Regions from separate parts of the Nocardia sp. PLKS1-43 genome, predicted to be linked through region 3. Evidence: riboswitches for the same ligand, from Rfam matches in the RefSeq annotation. Region 3 holds a riboswitch; each other region holds the start of a gene.

Region 1 (7,158 bases), on a different contig from region 3:
CACGTCACCCTGACGGTAAGCGATATCGGTGAAGCGCGTGGTCGCTCCGGCGGTGAACGCGAACGTCCGCTCGGGCTTCAGCGATTCCCATGCGGCGGAGAGGTTTTCGTGCACGGTGACCGTGGCGAGATCGTGGTAGTCCAGTCCAGCTCGGCGCAGCTTGGGCTCGGACAGATCGAAGCCGAGCGGCTCGATGAGGTGCAGCGAGAATCCGGACCCGGCCGCCAGCCGAATCGCATTACCGGTATTCGGCGGAATTCGTGGTTCGAAGAACATCAGCCTCAGCACAGCAGAACGCAGCCTTTCATCCCGTCCGGACGGGATGACCCTACGTCTCCTCCCATCGCCACCCGGGTGCCGGGAGGTTCCGCCGGAGGAATGCGAGAATCGGGGGGTGACCGATGCTTCCGCGACCGCTCATACCGGACGACCGCTCGGATTCCTGCGCAACCAGCTGCCGATGCTGCTGGTGGCGGTGGTGCTGGTGGTGGCTGTGGTGTTCCTGGTGCAGGATCGGTGGCGCCGTGGGGCGTTCGTCATCGGCGGCGCGCCACTGCTGGCGTCGGTGCTGCGGCTGGTACTCCCGGAGGTGCGGGTCGGCCTGCTGGCGGTGCGCGGTAAACCCTTCGACGTCGGCGCGTACGCGGTGCTCGGCGGCACGATCATCGCGCTGGCCGCGACGATCAGCAGCTTGGGCGTGGGCTGAGCCGAGCCCCGAGCCGCACCGGCCGCGATCAGGAGCGCGCGGTGCGTGCCAGATCCATCGTCTGGGCGAGCAGCTTGCCGACCGCCTCGGTCTCGGTCAGGAAGCCGTCGTGCCCGTCTCGGGAGTGCACGACCTCGAGCCGCGCGCAGCCGGGCAGCAGATCGGCCAGTTCCTGCTGGGTGCGCAGCGGATACAGCCGGTCCGAGTCCACGCCGCCGACCACACAGGGCACCGAGGTCGCGGCCAGCGCGGCCGCCACGCCGCCGCGCCCGCGGCCGATGTCGTGCCGGTTCATCGCCTCGGTCAGCAGCACATAGCTGGCCGCGTCGAAGCGATTCGCGAGCTTGCGGGCCTGGTGGTCCAGATAGCTCTGCACCGCGTAGCGGCCACCGCGCCGGGGATCCTCATCACCCTGCGGGTGATTCGCGAAGCGGTGATCGAGCTCGAAATCCGTGCGGTAGGTCAGGTGCGCGATGCGCCGGGCGATGCCCAGACCGCTCGTCGGGGCCCGGCCGGTGCCGTGATAGTTGCCGCCCTGCCAGTCCGGGTCGGCGGTGATGGCGGCGATCTGCGTGGTCTGGGTGCCGATCTGGTCGGCGGTCGCCCGTGGTCCGACGGCCAGCACCAGTGCCGCGCCCACCCGCTCCGGATGGCCGACCATCCACTCGAGTACCCGCATACCGCCCATCGAGCCGCCGGCTACCGCGGCGATCCGCTCGATGCCCAGCAGATCGAACAGCGCGACCTCCGCGGTCACCTGATCGCGAATGGAGATTCCGGGAAACCTTGCCCCCCAAGGCTTTCCGTCCGGCGCGAGAGAGCCCGGGCCGGTGCTGCCCTTACATCCGCCCAGCACGTTGGTGGCGATGACGCACCACTCGTCGGTGTCCAGCGGCCCGCCCGGGCCGACGATGCCGTCCCACCAGCCGGGCAGCGGATGCAGGTCGTCGGGTGCGCCGGTGACGTGCGAGTCGCCGGTCAGCGCGTGTTCGATGAGCACGACGTTGTCCGCGGTGGGCGACAGCTCGCCCCAGCGCTGAACGGCGAGTTCGACCCCGGGAACCACGGCGCCGCTCTCCAGCCGGATATCACCGATCGCGATCGTGCCCAGACTTCCGTCCGACGGTGGCAGCAACGTTGCCGCGCGATTACTGGATGCGCTTCGGTCGATGCCCACGGTCACCGCGCCACCGTCGCCTCGGGAGGCGAAATCCGCCGATCCCTCGGACCGGCGAACATCGCGCGGGTCGTCCGCGCACGGGTGCCCGCAAGCGGGTCGACGAGGGGGAAACACACGTCTTCGATGGTAGCCACAGCGTTCCGGTGTCTCGGCGTCGCGCGGGAATACCAGGGCCGGTCAGCGAATATCGGGGTGCGGCGCGGGCTGTGCGGCACGGAGTCCGGATCCGTCGCGGGCGCGGGCGAGTTACTCATGTCATGCTCCGAGAGATGTGCCGGTGGGCGTCAGCGATGTCCGGATAACGAACGGCTACAACACATTTCGGGAATCCTCCTGATGATCGCGCTTGCTCCCGGCCTTCGGGAGCCCGGTCATCACCCGGAGCACCCCACCGCAACAGGAGGGTTGCCGACCAGCGAGCCGGGGCTTGGCGCTGGTGCTCATGACCTTCCGGACATCGTAGCCGGAGCGTGCGCGAGTCCGAAACTCGTGGTGGATTTCACCAGGTACGGGCGGAATCGCCGACGTCCGATAGCGGTTCTACGTTGTAAAGCGGAATTCGCGCGGATGTGACGGATCTATCACTCGGGGCAGGTCCGATGCCGATGAGATCCACCGCACCAGTACGCTTGTTCTGTTTGGCACCTCGAGTCTCGTGGACAACACGGGGCGTATACGTTGTCTGTTGAACAGCTGGGTCCGCTCACAAGCGTGTTCACCTGGCGGAACAATGGGAGCACCATCCTAGGAGGACACGAAGATCCATGTCCAAGATCAAGGTTGAGGGAACCGTCGTCGAACTCGACGGCGACGAGATGACCCGAATCATTTGGCAGTTCATCAAGGACAAGCTGATTCACCCGTACCTCGATGTGAATCTCGAGTACTACGACCTCGGTATCGAGTACCGGGACAAGACCGACGACCAGGTGACCATCGACGCCGCCAACGCCATCAAGGAGCACGGCGTCGGCGTGAAGTGTGCCACCATCACCCCCGACGAGGCGCGCGTCGAGGAATTCGGCCTGAAGAAGATGTACCGGTCGCCCAACGGCACCATCCGCAACATCCTCGGTGGAACCATCTTCCGCGCACCCATCATCATCTCGAACGTTCCGCGCCTGGTCCCGGGCTGGACGAAGCCGATCATCATCGGCCGCCACGCCTTCGGCGACCAGTACCGCGCCACCGACTTCAAGGTGCATCAGGCCGGTACCGTCACCCTCACCTTCACCCCGGAGGACGGCAGTGAGCCGATCGTCCACGAGGTCGTCAAGGTGCCCGAGGACGGCGGCGTCGTCATGGGTATGTACAACTTCAAGAAGTCGATCGAGGACTTCGCGCGGGCCTCGCTGAATTACGGTCTGCAGCAGAACTATCCGGTGTATCTGTCGACCAAGAACACCATCCTGAAGGCCTACGACGGCATGTTCAAGGACACCTTCCAGGAGATTTTCGAGACCGAGTTCAAGCCGCAGTTCGACGCGGCCGGTCTGACCTACGAGCACCGGCTCATCGACGATATGGTCGCCTCCTCGCTCAAGTGGGAGGGCGGATACGTCTGGGCGTGCAAGAACTACGACGGCGACGTGCAGTCGGACACCGTCGCGCAGGGCTTCGGTTCGCTGGGCCTGATGACCTCGGTGCTGATGACCCCGGACGGCAAGATCTGCGAGGCCGAGGCCGCGCACGGCACCGTCACCCGGCACTACCGGATGCACCAGCAGGGCAAGCCCACCTCCACCAACCCGATCGCCTCGATCTTCGCGTGGACCCGTGGCCTGGCGCACCGCGGCAAGCTGGACAACAGCCCCGAGGTGATCGGCTTCTCCCAGACCCTCGAGGACGTCGTCATCAAGACCGTCGAGGACGGCCAGATGACCAAGGACCTGGCACTGCTGGTCGGCGGCGATCAGGGCTATCTGACCACCGAGGAATTCCTCGGCGTGCTCGATGCCAACCTGGCGCGCCAGCTGAGCTGAGCCGGTCGCTCGTCCGGTGTGAACCGCACCGCGGCGAATTGAAACAACGGGCACCCGCCCCCACCGCACGCGGTGGCCGCGGGTGCCCGAACTGTTTCGCCGGACCGAGGTGGTGATTCGGGTTACAACCGAGTCCTTCGGAGCGAGCCCGCAGGCGGGAACCTTTGTCGCCCAGTCGATTCGGAAATCCGTGCGGCACCGCTGCCGTCGACGGTGAGTGAGATCACCGGCTGCTCGGGTATCGGTGCCGATCCCTGCCGTGTTGGCGTTGACCGTGCCCGAATCCCTTTCCGCGTCCGAAGTGTCCGTGCAGCCCGAACCAGCCCGCCGGGACAGCGTTCCGGCCGTGCCCCCGTCGCGGGACGGTGAGTCACCGCGCACGCGCTGGCACATTCCCGCGATGTTGGCGCTGGCGCTGGGCGGCTTCGGCATCGGGACGACCGAATTCGTCACCATGGGCCTGCTGCCGGATATCGCGCATGCCATGCGCGTGTCCGAACCGACGGCGGGCTACAGCGTGTCGGCTTATGCGCTGGGCGTGGTGGTAGGTGCGCCGGTGATCGCCGCGCTGTGTGCGCGGGTGCCGCGCAAGCGGTTGCTGGTGGTCCTCATGGCCGCGTTCACGGTGGGCAACCTCGCGACGGTGCTCGCGCCGACGTTCGGCACCCTGGTACTGGCCCGATTCGTCTCCGGACTTCCGCACGGCGCCTACTTCGGCGTCGCCTCGCTGGCCGCGGCGACGCTGGCCCCGGCGGGACAGCGTGCCAAGGCGATTGCCGCGGTTATGCTGGGGTTGAGCGCCGCCAATGTTGTCGGCGTTCCCGCCGCTACCTGGCTGGGGCAGAATCTGGGCTGGCGGGACGCCTATCTGGTAGTGGCCGCGATCGGCCTGACGACCGTTTTCGCCATCGCCCGTTTCGTGCCTCAGCTGTCCGGCATCCGGGTCACCGACCCGCGCACCGAACTGGGTGCGCTGCGCCGCCCGCAGGTGCTGCTGACCCTGCTGGTGGGCGCCGTGGGCTTCGGCGGCATGTTCGCGGTCTACACGTACATCACCACCACGCTCACCGACGTGGCCGGATTGTCGCTGGGCCTGGTCCCGGTGGTGCTGGCGCTGTTCGGCTTCGGCATGATCGTCGGCAGCATCCTCGGCGGCGTGCTGGCCGACCGCGGCGTGGACTCCTCGGTATTCGCCGCGTTGATCGCGATGGTGATCATTCTCGCCGGATTCGTTGCCGCAGCGCATAATCCGATCTCCGCGGCAGTGGGTGCGTTCCTGGTCGGCGCGGCGGGCGCGGCATTGTCGCCCGGTTTGCAGACCAGGTTGATGGATGTCGCCCACGATGCCCAGACCCTCGCCGCCGCGCTCAACCACGCCGCTCTGAACATCGCCAACGCGGCCGGTGCGTGGCTGGGCGGACGGGTCATCGCGGCCGGCCTGGGGTACACCGCCCCGGCCGCGGTCGGGGCCGCTCTCGCCGTGGCGGGCGTGCTGTTGTTCACGGTGACCGTCCGCCTCGCCCGGCGCACTGCCTGACGGCTGACCTGCCCGATGCGGGAGGACAGCATTTCCATTCAGATCTGAACGCAAGTGTAGAATTCCCGGAATGACCAGGCCCGCACCGTCCAAGCCGCTGCGCCGGACCCAGGAGCAGCGCAGCAGTGAGATGCGGGTGCGGCTGCTCGATGCGACCATCGACTGCCTGGTCGAATACGGCTACGCCGGGACGACGACGCCGCGCGTGGCCGAGCGAGCGGGTGTCACCCGCGGTGCGCAGGTCCATCATTTCGGCTCCAAGACCGATCTGGTCGTGGCCGCGATCAGCCATCTGGCCCAGCGCCGCACCGAGGCCGCCATGCGAGCGCTCGGCCGGGTGCAGGTCGGGGGCGATCCGATCGGCGCGATGCTCGATTCGCTCTGGACGCTGCACCAGGGGCCGCTGTTCATCGCCGCGATGGAGTTGTGGGTGGCCGGTCGCACCGACGCGGTGCTCGCCGCCGAGATGGAGAAGGTCGAACCCTTCGTCAACAACGCCGTCTTGATGTCGGTGGCGCAATTCGTCCCGGACGAGTTGCGCCGCAAAGAGGTTCGCGATTTCGTCTACACCGCGATGGACGTGCTGCGCGGAATCCTGGTGTCCAACTTCATCTCTCCCGATCCCGAACGCGCCCAACGCCGTTGGCGGCGCGCCTCGGCTCATCTGCGCGCCGCCGCCGAATCTCTGCTCACCGGACTGAACCTCACCCTCGACTGATCCGCAACGGCAGCCCGATGCGGTCGGCTCCGCACATCCCTTGCGTCGCGGACTGTATGTAGCCGCGGCGGGCTCTGAACTCGCCGTCTTCTCGGAGGCGACCCCTTGCGGTGTTACATACAGCTTTGTATGTTTGTTTCATTCGGTCCTGCGGGAATCGTGGATGCCGCCGCCCTGGTGCGGTCGGCGGCCGGAGGTGAGGAGTTCGATGGCGAACAAGGTCTACGTCGTCGGCGTCGGCATGACGAAGTTCGAGAAGCCGGGACGCCGCAAGAACGAGGACGGCAGCGACTGGGACTACCCGGATATGGCGCGCGAGTCGGGTACCGAGGCCCTCGCCGACGCCGGGATCTCGTACCGGCAGGTGCAGCAGGCATATGTCGGCTACGTGTACGGCGAATCCACCTCCGGTCAACGCGCGGTCTACGAACTGGGGATGACCGGAATTCCCGTGGTCAACGTCAACAACAACTGTTCGACCGGATCGACCGCGCTCTACCTCGCGGCACAGGCGATCCGGGGCGGGCTGGCCGACTGCACGCTGGCGCTGGGGTTCGAGAAGATGCAGCCCGGCTCACTCGGATCGACCTGGGACGACCGGGAACAGCCGATGGCCAAGCACATCATGGCGATGGCCGAGATCTCCGAGGTGCTCTTTCCGGTGGCGCCCTGGATGTTCGGCGCGGCGGGCCGCGAGCACATGAAGCAATACGGCACCACCGCGGAGCATTTCGCGAAGATCGGGTTCAAGAACCACAAGCATTCGGTCAACAATCCGTACTCGCAGTTCCAGGACGAATACACGCTCGACGACATCCTGGGCGCGCGGATGATCTACGACCCGCTGACCAAACTTCAGTGTTCGCCGACCTCCGACGGTTCCGGCGCGGTGGTTCTGGCATCGGAGTCCTTCGTCGACGAGCACGGGCTGGCCGGACAAGCGGTGGAGATCGTCGGCCAGGCGATGACCACCGACTTCGCCTCCAGCTTCGACGGCACCGCCAAGAATCTGATCGGCTACGACATGAATGTGCA
Region 2 (7,158 bases), on a different contig from region 3:
GTGGATGAGGAGCGATTACCGTGAATGGTTGTGGATAACGCACGTGTGCTGCCGATCGCGGTTCCGTCCGGGTGGCAGGGGCTGGGGACGCCGGCGGTGATCGGGGGTGCGGCGGTGGCCGCGGCCGCGCTGGTGCATTTCTACGATCCGCATGTGACCGGGTCCTACGGGATCTGTCCGTTCTATGCCCTGACCGGGTGGTGGTGTCCGGGGTGCGGGGGCCTGCGCGGAATGCACGACCTGACCGAGGGGCATGTGCTGGACGCGGTGCACAGCAATGTGTTCCTGCTGCCGCTGGTCGTGGGTTTCTCGCTGTGGTGGTGTGAGTGGGTCGTGCGGCGTTGGCGCGGGGTGCCGGGCCGGTCGTGGGCGATGAGCCGGACGACCCTGTGCGTGATCCTCGTGCTGCTCACGGTGTTCACCGTCGTGCGCAATACGCCCTGGGGTAGCTGGCTCGCGCCGGTGTAGTCGTGGCGTCGACGTGCTGTCTTCGGCATGCTGGGGGGATGGCTGATTCTCTGAAGGCGCGCATCCGGGACAAGCTCACGCGCCAGCTGAACGAGGACGGCGTGCCCGACCCCGAGCACGACGACCCTCGGCAGATCGCGGTGGAGGCCGACCTCGAGGCGCTCGACGCGGTCGCCGAGGACGATCCGCTACTGGAAGTGCTGGCAGCTCGCTATCTCGTGCCCTGAACGGGCGTTCACACGGTGCAGGGTGCGGCGCCGGACGTTCCGGACAGACCCGGGCGGGTTTCCGGGCTCGGATTCCACTGACCGTCGGTGCAGGTGTAGTTCCAGTTCGGACCGTGTGCGGTGAGCGCGGCGACGGCCTCGATCAGGCGGTCCACGTCCGCGACCCGGGTGCCCAGGCCGACGCTCGCGCGGATCGCGCCGTCGACGCCGAGTCGGGCGAGCAGGGGGTGGGCGCAGAATCGGCCGTCGCGTACGCCGATGCCGTGCTCGGCGGACAGATACGCCGCGATCCGGCCCGGCGGGAAGCCATCGATGGTGAAGGCGAGGATGCCCACGCTGTCGGCGCTGTCCGACCAGATGCGCAGGAAGTTCACTCCCGCAACGGCTTTCAGGCCGTCACGCAGTCGCTCGGTGAGTGCGCGCTCGTGTTCGGCGGCGGCCCGCGCATCGATCGATCCGAGCGTGTCGCAGGCGGCGGCCACCGCGGCCGCGCCCAGCACGTTCGGGGATCCGGCCTCGTGACGTTGCGGCGCGGGGGCCCACTGGGCCTCGGTCGTGCTCACCTCGCGGACCGCCCCGCCCCCGGCCAGATACGGTCCGGCCGCGTCCAGCCAGTCGCGTCGGCCGGCCAGCACGCCCGCGCCGAACGGCGCGTAGAGCTTGTGGCCGGACAACGCCAGATAGTCGATCTCGATGTCGCACAGGTCGATTCGCCGGTGCGGAGCCAACTGCGCGGCATCCACGAGAATCCGGGCGCCGCACTGATGGGCGACCTCGGCCAGCCGCCGCAGCGGCAGCACCTCGCCGGTCACATTCGACGCCCCGGTAATCGCAAGCAGCGCAGCGGGTTTGGCGCACAGCTCGGCGACCAGGCGGCGGATGGTCTCCTCGATCGTGTCGGCGGCGGTCACCACTCGGCGGCCGTGCCGGGTCCAGGGCAGAAAGTTGGCGTGATGCTCGATATCCAGGACGACGGTTTCCCCGGGAACGCAGCTCGCCAGCAGATTCAGCGAATCGGTTGTGTTGCGGGTGAATACGACCACCTGGTCATCGGCGCAGTTCAGGAAGCGGGACACCGAGGTCCGGGCGTTCTCGTAGCAGTCGGTGCTGATCCGCGAGGCGTAACCCGCGCCCCGGTGCACGCTGGCGTAGTAGGGCAGCAGTTCGTTCACCCGGTCGCAGACCTGTGCCAGGGCCGGGGCGCTGGCCGCGTAGTCGAAATTGGCATATGTACGAGTTCCGCCCTGCACCAACGGAACTCGCAGATCGCATCCGGAAACACGGGCGATCGGAGCACAGGTCTGGTCGAGTACGGCAGTCATCACACGATCCCTTCGGGACAAAGGGGACCCCGGGAAAGATGCAGGGGAGCCCGCGCTTGCCGTACCCGGTCGGGCTACGGCCCGGTCGTCACCCGGAGCACCCCGCCGCGGAGGAGGGTTGCCGACCAGCGAGCCGGGGCTTGACGCTGGTACTCATGACCTGAATCGAGGTTGGCAGACACCGCCCGACCTTGTCAACCTTGGCGGAAAATCCGCTTGATCTCGCCTCCGAACCGGGCTTGTGTGATCCGGTGAGTATTTCGTTGCTGCTGGGCTTCCTCGGCCTGTGCGTTCTGCTGGCCCTCACGCCGGGGCCGGATACGTTCCTGGTGTTGCGCTACGCGATCGCCGGGCGTCGGCCCGCCGTGGCCGCCGCGCTGGGGTCGGCGCTGGGCGGCGTCGTATGGGCGGTGGTGGTGGCGGCCGGTGTCGCGGCGCTGCTGGAACAGTCGGCGACCGCCTATCGCGTGCTGAAGATCGCCGGTGGAATCTACTTGGTGTACTTGGGTTTTCGCACCGTGTACGACCGTCGCCGGGCTCGCGCCGCCGCATCGCGGGCCGACCCGGCCGCCGCGACGGTCCCGGCTCGTGCGGTATCGACCCGATCCGCGGCCCTGGCCGGGGTGTTGTCGTGCCTGTCGAATCCGAAGGTCGGCCTGTTCTACCTCGCGGTGCTCCCGCAGTTCCTGACCCATGTCACGTTCGGTGCGACGCTGACCCTCGGAGCGATCGAATCGTGCGTCGCGGCAACGGAAATGGTGATACTCGCGGTGGCGGCCGCGGGTGCGGTGCGGCTGTTGCGGCGTCCTCGGGTACGAGATCGCCTGGAGCAGATCAGCGCCGGGGTGCTCGCCGCGCTGGGAATCGGGACGATCGCCTCCGCGGCCTGAGCGCCGACTGTCGAAAATGTTGCCTCACAACGCTTTCCGCCGACGATCTCACCCCAGTCCGCGCGGGCGGTGATAGGAGCCGTTGTAGTACAGCAGCGGCGCGGCGATCGGTTCGTCATCGGTGGTGTCGTGCACCCGGGTGACGAGCCCGATGACCAGCGTGTGATCGCCGATCGGAATGAGCTGGTGGACGGTGGCGCGCACCCAGATCGGGGTGTCGTGCAGAACCGGCTCGCCGGTGTCCAGTGACGCCCACAGCGAATTGTCGGCGAACCGCTCCTCGGCGGCGCGCGAAAACCGTTGGGCCAGATGCAACTGATGATCGCCGAGGAAGTGCACGACCACCGACTCGGCCGCGAGCATCGCCTCGATACTCGACGAGGTCTCCGCGATGTTGAACGAGATCAGCGGCGGTTCGGCGGACAGCGAGGCGAACGAGGTCGCGGTGAAGCCCACCGGACGCCCGCCGTCATCGAGTGTGACAATGGTCACTCCGGCCGGATAATGTCGCATCGCGCCGCGGAATTGCGCCGCCGTGATCCCGCCGGCCTCGTCCCGAGGCTGCGCCGGTGCCGACGATCCGGACGATTCCGGGCGGTCGGCCTCGGACATCTCCGACTGCCGGGAATTGCTCATCACACCGCCTCGCAGCCGGGACGGATGCTTCTCACTGGCTCGCTCACACTTCCAACCTACGTCGCGCGGCGCGGCGAGTGGTCCGGTGTGTCCGACTCGGCGCCTCAGTCCACGTCGATCGCCAGGCCCGCGGTGATGCGCACCAGTTCGGCGAACGACGTCCGGAACACCGTATTGGGATGTCCACCCGCCGCCCACAATTCGCGATGCCGGGACAGCGCGTTGTCCACATATGTGGACAGATTCGCCGGATGTCCGACGGGTGCGACTCCGCCGACCGGCTGACCTGTGAATTTGCGCACCATCCGGGCGGGCGCCGGGGTCAGCGTGCCCTGCAGCCGCTCGCCGGTACGTGCGAGATCGACCTGGTGCGCGCCGGAAACGAGCAGGAGGACCGGCTCGTCGTCGAGCATGAACAGCAGCGATTTGGTGATGGCGCCCACGTCGACGCCGAGCGCCTGCGCGGCCTCGGCGGCGGTGTGGGTGGGTTGGGCCTGGGTGACGATGACGCCGTGATGACCACGAGCGATGAGCGTGTCCGATACCCGGGAAGCGACGGTGGGCAACGACCTGGACATGGCACCAGAGTAGAACCGAAACCGGAGTGCCGCCGGGAGTTCAGTATTCGGGGAATCCCGCTGCGGGACCGAGCATGCGGTCGATCCGCTCGCTGGTGATCCGGCGCAGCTCCGCGAGGGTCCGCTCGGAGAACGGCTCGGGCGCAAGCGGTTCGAAGGCGCGTTCGAGGTCCGCGGCGGACAGCGCGGACAGCTCGGCCTCGGCCGCGGTGATCAGCGCCGGATGATCCGCGTACGGGCGTAGATCGGCGAGCTTCTCCGCCCAGGTGACATTCGAGCAACATTCGAACAGCGCGTGCACGGCGCGCGCACGCGGGAGTTCGTTGAATCGGTCCAAACCGATGCCGGTGTGCATCACTGTGCGGGGCCTCACCTGTTCGCCTCAGCCGGCCCCCGGATTCGCCGGAACGAAGCCGGAGGAGGTCGTGGATTGTGATCTGCCCCATACTTCACCGTATCGAGCTGGGGAGATACTGTGCCCCACCATATTTAGCGCAGCTTTTACACACTTCGCCGGGGTTGCTCACACTGCCGCTACGCTGGGCGGATGACCGATTGGAAGGCTTTCACAGTCGAGCGCGCGGACAACGTCGCCACGGTTACGTTGACCGGCCCCGGCAAGGGCAATGCCATGGGCCCGGACTTCTGGCGTGAGCTGCCGCAGATCTTCGCCGAGCTCGACACCGACCCCGGGGTGCGCGCGGTCGTGGTGACCGGCGCGGGCAAGCACTTCTCCTATGGCCTGGATCTGCCCGCGATGGCCTCGACATTCGGTACGCTGCTGGCCGATCGCGCCCTGGCCGCGCCGCGCACCGACTTCCTGAACGAGGTCCGGCGCATGCAGGCCGCGGTCACCGCGGTCGCCGATTGCCGCAAGCCCGTCATCGCCGCGGTCAGCGGCTGGTGCATCGGCGGCGGCTTGGATCTGATCGCCGCGGTCGACATTCGGCTGGCCAGCGCCGAGGCGAAGTTCAGTCTGCGCGAGGCGAAGGTCGCCATCGTCGCGGACGTCGGCTCGCTGCAGCGGCTGCCCGGCGTCATCGGCGACGGGCATCTGCGCGAACTCGCGCTGACCGGCAAGGATATCGACGCCGCACGCGCGGAGAAGATCGGCTTGGTCAACGACGTCTACCCGGATCAGGAGGCGGTGCTGGAAGCGGCGCACGCGCTGGCCCGCGAGATCGCCGCGAATCCGCCGCTGGTCGTGCAGGGCATCAAGGATGTGCTCGACCGGCCGCGCGCCGGCCGGGTCGCCGATGGGTTGCGATACGTCTCGGCCTGGAATTCGGCCTTCCTGCCCTCGGAGGATCTGACCGAGGCCATGCAGGCGGTGTTCGAGAAGCGTCCGCCCGAGTTCAAGGGCCGATGAAGCGGGCGGGCTAGGCGCCGCGAGGAGAACATGTAGTGCTCACCTTCGCCGTGCTGGGTGAGGTCCGCGCGTGGCGCGGCGATCATCCGCTGGACCTGGGCCCCAAACAGCGCCGGGCCGTACTGGCCGCGCTGCTGCTGCGGTGCGGGCGCTCGGCGACGGTGCGGGATCTGGTGGCCGACGTCTGGGGTGAGCAGGCCACGGCCAGCGCGGTCGGCGCGCTGCGCAATCACGTGCTGCATCTGCGCAAGGCGCTCGAACCCGAGCGCGCGGCCGGTAGTCCGCCGACGGTGCTGGTCGGTTTCGACGGCGGTTACGCCCTGCGGTTGCCGCCCGGCGCGGTCGATACCGAACTGGCCGATCGGTACGCCGCCGAGGCCGAACGCGCCGCCGAGGCCGAACGGGCCCGCGAGCGCCTGCAGGCCGCGCTCGCGCTGTGGTCGGGCCCGCCGCTGGCGGGGGTTCCCGGCCCGCTGGCCGAACGGCTGCGCGCGCAGTTGTCCGAACGCCGGCTGAGTCTGCTCGAGCGTCGTCTGGAGACCGATCTGCGGCTGGGCCGCTTCGCCGCGGCGATCGGTGAGTTGCGCCCGTTGTCGTCGGAACATCCACTGCGCGAGAAGCTTCGGGAACTTCTGATGACCGCGCTGTATCACGCGGGCAGGCAGGCCGAGGCGCTCGAGGTGTTCGCCGACACCCGGCGCACCCTGATCGATTCGCTGGGCATCGAACCGGGTCCGCTGCTGACCGATCTGCACGAGCGCATCCTGCGCGCGGATCTCGCACCGGTTCGCGCACCCGTCGCGGTGGCCGAACCGGTGTCCCGGGTCGCGCAGTTGCCCGCCGATATCGCCGACTTCACCGGCCGGGCGGAGCAGGTGCGGCGGCTGACCGAACGGCTCAGCGACGTGACGGGCGCGGTGGCCGTGTGCGCGATCGCGGGGATGGGCGGGGTCGGTAAGAGCACGCTCGCGGTGCACGTCGCGCATCGGGTGCGCGAGCACTTCCCGGACGGTCAGCTGCACATCGATCTGCACGGCGCCGCGCAGCCGGGGGACATCCTGGGTGACTTCCTGCGCGCGCTGGGCGTGCCCGAGGGCAAGATCGCCGCGACGCCGCATCAGCGCGCCGCGCAGTTCCGCAGCCTGCTCGACGGCCGTCGGGTGCTGGTGCTGCTGGACAACGCACGCGACGCCGACCAGGTGGTTCCGCTGATTCCCGGTACCGCCGGGTCGGCGGTGCTGATCACCAGCCGCGCGGCGATGCCCGAACTGGCCGGTGCGTCGACCGTGCGGCTCGACGAGATGAGCGAGCCCGAGGCGCTGGCCCTGCTCGGCGCTGTCATCGGGCCCGAACGTGTTGCCGCCGAACCGGATTCTGCCGAAGCGGTGGTGCGCGCGTGCGGTCGGCTGCCGTTGGCGGTGCGGATCATCGGCGCGCGCCTGGCCACCCGGCCGCGCTGGAGTATCGCCTCGATCGCCGAGCGGCTCGCCGACGAACAGCAGCGGCTCGCGGTGCTGCGGACCGGGGATCTGGCGGTCGGTTCGGTGTTCCGGGTCGACTACGACCAGCTCGAGCCGGCGCAGGCCGAGGCGGTGCGGATGTTGTCGGTGCCGGAGGTGGAGGATCTGTCGCTGCCCGGCGCGGCCGCGGTGCTGGATATGGGCCGCG
Region 3 (7,158 bases):
AAGGTGGTGTGTCCCATGAGCGCCGCCTCGCAGGACTTCAGGAATTCCGCGACGCCGTGGCTGCCGTGCCCGTGCGCGGGATCCACCACCTGCGGCGGCCAGCCGTTGGGCGTACTGACATAGCCGTCGGCGCTCATGCACAAGCGAGCCTTGATTCGCATCCGATTACCTTCCCTGCGTTGTGGTTACAGGTAGGACGATGCGCGATCGCGAAAATCATCGCCCAGCCGGGGAATCGGCGAGCAGTCCCCGGCCGCGACGCTCAGCCCAGCGCCTGATCCAGATCGCCGAGCAGATCCTCGACATCCTCGAGTCCGACGGAGATACGCAGTACGCCGTCGGTGATCCCCACGGCCGCACGGCCTTCCGCCCCCATCGCGCGGTGCGTGGTGGTCGCCGGATGGGTGATCAGCGTCTTGGCATCGCCCAGATTGTTGGAGATGTCGATGATGCGCAGCCGGTTCAGCACCTCGAACGCGCGCTTCTTCGCCTCGGCCGGGTTGGCGGCGAGTTCGAAGGTGACGACGGTACCGCCGCCGCTCATCTGCTGCCGTGCCAGCTCGTGCTGCGGATGTGATTGCAGGAAGGGGTATTTCACCCACGACACCGCCGGCCGCTGTTCCAGGAATTCGGCGATCTCGTGCGCCGCCCGCACCGAGTGACGCACCCGCAGCGGCATGGTCTCGAGTCCCTTGAGCAGCGTCCACGCGTTGAACGGGCTCAGCGCCGGACCGGTGTGCCGCATGAGATTCTTCACCGGGCCGCCGATGTACTCGGCCTCGCCGAGGATCGCACCGCCCAGCACCCGGCCCTGACCGTCGATGTGCTTGGTGCCGGAGTACACGACCACATCCGCGCCCAGGTCCAGACTCCGCTGCAGCAGCGGAGTGGCGAAGACGTTGTCCAGCACCACTTTCGCGCCCGCGGCGTGCGCGAGCTCGGAGACCCGGCGGACATCGACCAGGGTCTGCATCGGATTCGAGGGCGTCTCGAAGAAGACCGCCGCGGTCGGCACGGACAGCGCCTGCTCCCACTGGCTCAGGTCCTCACCGTCGACGAAGACCGTCTCCACGCCCCAGCGCGGCAGGATCTCGTTGCACACGACGAAGCAGGAGCCGAACAGGCTGCGCGCGGCGACCAGCCGATCGCCGTTGCCCAGCAGTGCGCCCAGCGCGGTGAACACCGCGGACATGCCGCTCGCGGTCGCGAAACAGGCCTGCGCGCCCTCGAGCAGCCGCATCCGCTCCTCGAACATGGCCACGGTCGGATTCCCGTAGCGCGAATACACGAAATGCTCGATGTCGCCGGTGAACGACGCCTCGGCCGCCTCCGCGCTGGCGTAGACGAAACCCGAGGACAGGTACAGCGCCTCGGAGGTCTCCTCGAACCCCGAGCGGCGCAGGCCGCCTCGCACGCCCAGGGTCGCCGGGCCGACTCCCTCGGGCAGCGGTTTGTCGAATGCGCCGCCGGTGATCACGACTGTCTCCAGGGCAGGCCCTCGGCGCGCCAGCCCGCGCCGCCGCGATGTCCGTCGGCGTCCAGCGGACCCTCGAAACCGGCCAGGACGTTGTAGGAGGGCGTGAATCCGGCCGCGGTCGACGCCGTCGCGGCACCGATGGACCGCTGCCCGGACCGGCACAGGAAGATCACCGGAGCATCGCTGTCGGCCGAGCGGCCGGCCAGTGCCTGCTTCAGCTGGTCGACGAACCCGGCGTTGCGCTCGCCGGCGCTGTCGACCCATTCGATCAGGGTCGTCGGCCGGTCGATCGCACTGGTGTCCGGCACCCCGACGAACCGCCATTCGGCCTCGGTGCGCACATCCACCAGAACCGCATCGGGATTGTCGCGCAACAGATCCCATGCCTGCTGGACAGTGATGTCACCCGCGTAACTCACTTGCTGAACCTCCTCGAAGAATCCGCACTTGCCACGCCTGTTCGGCGCGGCCAGGTCGTCACCCGGAGCACCCCACCGCGGAGGAGGGTTGCCGACCAGCGAGCCGGGGCCTAGCGCTGGTACTCATGACCTGGAAAAGAGATTGCCCGGCCGCACACCCGCCTGTCAAACCCCGTCCGGCAGGACGACGACCGGCCCGGCCCGGCAACGAACCCGTCGGCGGCGACGAACCAGCGAAATCGGCGACCGCCGACACGTCGACAACACCCCGTAGCGAAGCCGGAGCGGAGCGGAGGCAATCCAACACGGTTCGCGGCCCGTCTCGCCGGTCGCACGCGTGGCGGCAATCCAACACCGAGGCAATCAAGCACTGCAGACGAACCAGTCGTTGCCCGATTGGGTGAGGTTCCAGGTGGAGGTGCTCTGGTGGCCGTCCACCGAGCTGGTCACTGTGACTTTGGCGCGTGTGCCGTTCGCGGTGGGGTCGGTCATCCGGACGATCTCGATCTTCTTCCCGGCCGCGTCCGGGCCCAGCGGGGAGTGCGCGGGGTCGAAACCGCCGCATTCGGTGGCGGCGCGGCGCGCGAGGTCGGTACCGCTCTGAGCGGTGGCGAAATCTCGGATCGCGGTGGCCAGACGGTCGGAAGTTGTGACATTCTTCTCAGCCGGCCGCAGCATTCCGGCTATCACCACACCGCCGATCACCAGCAGCGCGATCACCGCGGCGGCGATGAACGGCACCGGCGAGCGGACCGCGTCGTTCTGGTCGATCCGGGTCGCGGCGGCGGTTTCCGAGTCACTCATAACTCGATCATCCCTGGTAGGGGGCGAGGTTCCCGCGCGCACCCCGGATCGGCGGCAGATGCCGGGCACATCGGCCATAGCAGTCACCGATAGAATCGCCTCCAGCCCCGGCTGCGGTCGGCGCGACGGATCCCCCGAGCGGCAATGACGCAGCATCGATCGGTATGAAGGATCGGCCGGACGATCCGGACCTACGTCAACTTAGCCTAAGCTAAGAAAGACGGCTGAGAATATGACGACACAGATTTCGACCAAAGGGTGCGCAGAAGAATGACCGAAACCAGTGCAGAGTCGAAGGGTGAGGTGGGCCCCGCCTCCGCGTCCGACGCGCGCCCGCTTCGCATCGCGATCGTCGGCGCCGGACCGGCCGGAATCTACGCCGCCGACGCCCTGATGAAGTCCGACGCCGAGGTGAGCATCGACCTGTACGAGCGCATGCCCGCGCCGTTCGGCCTGATCCGCTACGGTGTCGCGCCCGATCACCCGCGGATCAAGGGCATCGTCACCGCACTGCACAAGGTCCTGGACAAACCGCAGGTGCGCCTGCTCGGCAACATCGACTACGGCACCGACATCACCCTGGCCGACCTGCGCCGCTTCTACGACGCGGTGATCTTCTCCACCGGCGCCAACGCCGACCGCGCCCTGGGCGTCCCCGGCATCGACCTGGACGGCAGCTACGGCGCCGCGGACTTCGTGTCCTGGTACGACGGGCACCCCGACGTGCCGCGCTCCTGGCCGCTGGACGCGGAGAAGGTCGCCGTCCTGGGCGTGGGCAACGTCGCCCTGGACGTCGCGCGCGTGCTCGCCAAGACCGGTGACGAACTGCTGCCCACCGAGATCCCGCCGAATGTCTACGCGGGCCTCAAGGCCAACAAGGCCGTCGAGGTGCACGTCTTCGGCCGCCGCGGACCGGCCCAGGCCAAGTTCACCCCGCTCGAGCTGCGCGAACTGGATCACTCGCCGAATATCGAGGTCATCGTGGACCCCGAGGACATCGATTACGACGAGGGCTCCGAGGCGGCGCGGCGGCACTCCAAGCAGGTCGACATGGTCTGCAACACCATCGAGCAGTGGGCGATACGCGACGTCGGCTCGCGCCCGCACAAGCTGTTCCTGCACTTTTTCGAATCCCCCGCCGAACTCGTCGGCGAGAACGGCAAGGTCACCGGCCTGCGCACCGAGCGCACCCAGCTCGACGGCACCGGAAACGTCAAGGGCACCGGCGTATTCCGCGACTGGGACGTGCAAGCGGTGTACCGCGCCGTGGGCTACCTGTCGCAGAACATCCCGCAGCTGCCGTTCGACGACCAGGCCGGCACCGTGCCCAACGAGGCCGGCCGCGTGCTGATCGACGAGAGCGCCGACGACGGCGCGCGCTACCTGCCCGCCACCTACGTCACCGGCTGGATCAAGCGCGGCCCGGTCGGCCTCATCGGCCACACCAAGGGCGACGCCAACGAAACCATCGCCTGCCTGCTCGACGACGCCGCCGGATTCACCCCCGCCCCCGAACCCGAACTCGACGCGGTCACCGACTTCCTGGAGAGCAAGGGCATCCCGTTCACCACCTGGGCCGGCTGGTACCGCCTCGACGCCCACGAACGCGCCCTCGGCGAACCCCAGGGCCGCGAACGCGTCAAGGTCGTCGAACGCGAAGATATGCTCCGCGCCAGCGAGCCACACAAGGGCTGATGGGGCATGCTGAATCTGTGTTCGACGCCCATGTCCATCTGATCGATCCGCGGTTCCCGCTGATCGAGAACGAAGGTTACCTCCCGCCGCTGTTCACCGTCGCCGACTATCGAAAGCGTATGTCGCGCTTCGATATCGACGGCGGCGCCGTGGTGAGCGGGTCGTTCCAGGGGACCGATCAGGAGTTCCTGCGCGCCGCGCTGGCCGAGCTCGGGGACAACTGGGTCGGGGTCACCAATCTGGACCCGGGCGTCTCCGATACGGAGATCGTGGAGTTGAGCAAGGCCGGAGTGCGGGCGCTGCGGTTCAACCTCAAGCGGACCGCGGGGGATATCGTCGAGCTGACCATGCTGGCGTTGCGGGTGTACGAACTCGCGCGCTGGCATGTGGAGCTGTACATCGACGGGTCCATGCTGGGCTCGCTCGAGCCGGTGATCAGCAAGTTGCCCGCGCTGTCCATCGACCACATGGGCATGTCCGACGAATGCCTGCCGTACCTGCTCAATCTCGTCGACCGCGGCGCGAAGGTGAAGGCGTCCGGATTCGGCCGGGTGTCGATGGACGTGCGCGCGGCGCTGCACCGGATCCACACCGTCAACCCGACCGCCTTGATGTTCGGCTCGGATCTGCCCGGCACCCGCGCCGGACGCCCGTTCCGCGACAGCGATGTCGAGCTGATCGGCGAGGTCATCGGTTCCGATGTGCACTTGGTCCTGGAGGACAACGCGCGCGCGTTCTACGGACTTCCGGTCAAGTCCCGCCCGATGGAAGCCGCCCCGCCGACCAAACCCCTGCCGGCGATCCAATCCCCCACCCTGCGCCTGAAGCCGTAATTTCGGCCCTCGCTTCGCTGCGGCGGGCCGTATCTTTGGCCTCCGCTTCGCTCCGGCGGGGCCGGGGCCCTATTAACCCCGGTCCTTCCCTCCTCCGCTCAGTCGCTGCGCTCCTTCGTTCCGTCAGTCCAGGACCGGGGCGGGCCCCGGCCTTGAAGTTGGTGTTGCCCGGGGTGGGCGGAACTGGGCGATGCGAGTTCATCCGGCCGCAAGCACACGGCATGGCACGGGCTCCAGCGGGACGCTCAGTTCGGCGGATGCTGGATCAGGTGGTTCGCGGCGGCGAGGCCGACGCGGTAGGCGTTCTCGACCGAGATCGCGAAGCCGGTGTAGGTGGCGTTCAGCAGGGCGGTGACCGAACCTCCCGCCGGCGGCTGATCGAAGTCGCTGGCGGTCCGCAGGTCGACGTAGCGGTTCAGTTTTCCGGCTCGGGCCAGGGCCGCGGCGGTGGCGTTGTCCTCCATCTGGGTGGTGCAGTAATCGGCCTTACCGCCGGTTTGCAGGCCGACGATGTACGCGGTCTGGGCCGAGGACGCCGCGCCGGAGAAGAAGTTGTCGCCGGTGGCGCTGTCGCATTCGGCGACGAAGGGTTTGTCGTGGCCGGTCTGCGCCGGGTAGGCGGCCCGCACCGAGGCCAGACCGGGATCGTCGGCCAGTGCGACATCCTTGGTGCTGCGGTACACATCGTCCACGAGTGCGCCGTTCAGCTGGTACGCCTGGGTCACCGGCTTGTCCGAATCACTCAGCGGCAGATAGCCGTTGGGCGTACTCGGATCGTCCTGCGCCAGGATGTGATGTCCCAGATCGACATCGACGACCCAGTGCGCCCACGCGGCGAATCCGAGCGTTCCGGCGGCCGGCGGCGTCCCGCCGATACCCGCGGTGATGAAATACGCCTTGTCCAGGTTCAGTTCCGGGCTCGCGAGCATGGCCGAGACCGACAGCGCGGCATTGACCTTGCCCTCGCCGGTCACCATCATGCAGAGTCCGGAATCGTTGCAGCGCACCGGATTTCGAACACCGGGCAGGGCGGCTTCGCGGGTCCACCGCTGCCGGTCCAGCCACGGTTTGGCCTCCGGGCCGAACATGGTGACGACCATGGCCCGCACCGTGATCGGCTGCTCGGCATGGGATGCGCAGCCCGCCGCGGCGAGCGTGAGCGCGAGTATCGATATCAGCGTGCCGACCGTTCTGGTGATCACCCGGAGTCCCCTCGTCGAACAATGCGTGCAGACAAGAGATAGCGCATGCCCGGGGGTGGCACGTCGATATCGATGCAACACGTGTTGATCGGCACCGCGCCGGGCGCACGCGCCACCCACGTGACGCGCCCCACGGAGAGGTCTTATTGTCGGTATGTCAACATCGGCGGCCGACGCCGGTGCGAGGAACGACGAGTGAGGTAATCCGTGAGCACTTCATCCACCCCCGCACAGGGCCCGCTCGCGGGCATCCGGGTTGTCGAACTGGCCGGCATCGGCCCCGGCCCGCACGCGGCACTGCTCCTGGCCGATCTGGGCGCGGACGTGGTGCGGGTACAGCGCCCCGGCATGCTGCCCGGATTCATGGAGCGTCCGCAATGGCGCGGCCGGACCATCGTCGAGGCCAACCTCAAGGATCCCGCCGACATCGAAAAGGTGCTCGGCCTCGTCGACAAGGCCGACGTGCTGCTCGAGGGTTTCCGCCCCGGCGTCACCGAACGCATGGGCCTGGGCCCGGACGTCGCGCAGCAGCGCAATCCGCGCCTGATCTACGGCCGCATGACCGGCTGGGGCCAGTACGGCCCGATGGCCGATCGCGCCGGGCACGACATCAACTACATCTCGCTGACCGGCGTTTTGCACGCCATCGGCCACAAGGGTGAGCGGCCGGTGCCGCCGCTGAACATGGTCGGCGATTTCGGCGGTGGTTCGATGTTCCTGGTGTTCGG

The links. A riboswitch is a leader RNA that binds a small molecule or an ion and turns the genes downstream of it on or off. The one in region 3 is predicted to bind S-adenosylmethionine.
Region 1: it holds a riboswitch for S-adenosylmethionine, as region 3 does, so the genes downstream of both, metX (homoserine O-acetyltransferase MetX) here and AC5WS7_RS36965 (rhodanese-like domain-containing protein) in region 3, are expected to answer to the same signal.
Region 2: it holds a riboswitch for S-adenosylmethionine, as region 3 does, so the genes downstream of both, AC5WS7_RS39645 (aminotransferase class V-fold PLP-dependent enzyme) here and AC5WS7_RS36965 (rhodanese-like domain-containing protein) in region 3, are expected to answer to the same signal.

Annotation. Positions count from the first base shown of each region.
Region 1 is NZ_JCAJZQ010000008.1:146,933-154,090, forward strand. It holds gene AC5WS7_RS26575 (tRNA (cytidine(34)-2'-O)-methyltransferase) at 1-288, opposite strand, end outside; gene AC5WS7_RS26580 (DUF3017 domain-containing protein) at 461-706, shown strand; gene metX (homoserine O-acetyltransferase MetX) at 735-1,889, opposite strand; SAM riboswitch class IV at 2,224-2,334, opposite strand; gene AC5WS7_RS26590 (NADP-dependent isocitrate dehydrogenase) at 2,651-3,868, shown strand; gene AC5WS7_RS26595 (MFS transporter) at 4,269-5,405, shown strand; gene AC5WS7_RS26600 (TetR/AcrR family transcriptional regulator) at 5,476-6,123, shown strand; gene AC5WS7_RS26605 (lipid-transfer protein) at 6,332-7,158, shown strand, end outside.
Region 2 is NZ_JCAJZQ010000023.1:38,175-45,332, reverse strand. It holds gene AC5WS7_RS39655 (DUF2752 domain-containing protein) at 31-468, shown strand; gene AC5WS7_RS39650 (hypothetical protein) at 507-695, shown strand; gene AC5WS7_RS39645 (aminotransferase class V-fold PLP-dependent enzyme) at 704-2,017, opposite strand; SAM riboswitch class IV at 2,065-2,178, opposite strand; gene AC5WS7_RS39640 (LysE family translocator) at 2,269-2,907, shown strand; gene AC5WS7_RS39635 (flavin reductase family protein) at 2,956-3,519, opposite strand; gene AC5WS7_RS39630 (YbaK/EbsC family protein) at 3,648-4,121, opposite strand; gene AC5WS7_RS39625 (2-oxo-4-hydroxy-4-carboxy-5-ureidoimidazoline decarboxylase) at 4,162-4,494, opposite strand; gene AC5WS7_RS39620 (crotonase/enoyl-CoA hydratase family protein) at 4,669-5,490, shown strand; gene AC5WS7_RS39615 (AfsR/SARP family transcriptional regulator) at 5,526-7,158, shown strand, end outside.
Region 3 is NZ_JCAJZQ010000017.1:103,025-110,182, reverse strand. It holds gene AC5WS7_RS36975 (dihydrofolate reductase family protein) at 1-161, opposite strand, end outside; gene AC5WS7_RS36970 (O-succinylhomoserine sulfhydrylase) at 263-1,477, opposite strand; gene AC5WS7_RS36965 (rhodanese-like domain-containing protein) at 1,474-1,896, opposite strand; SAM riboswitch class IV at 1,916-2,027, opposite strand; gene AC5WS7_RS36960 (Rv0361 family membrane protein) at 2,260-2,700, opposite strand; gene AC5WS7_RS36955 (FAD-dependent oxidoreductase) at 2,971-4,395, shown strand; gene AC5WS7_RS36950 (amidohydrolase family protein) at 4,413-5,228, shown strand; gene AC5WS7_RS36945 (purine-nucleoside phosphorylase) at 5,474-6,430, opposite strand; gene AC5WS7_RS36940 (CaiB/BaiF CoA transferase family protein) at 6,638-7,158, shown strand, end outside.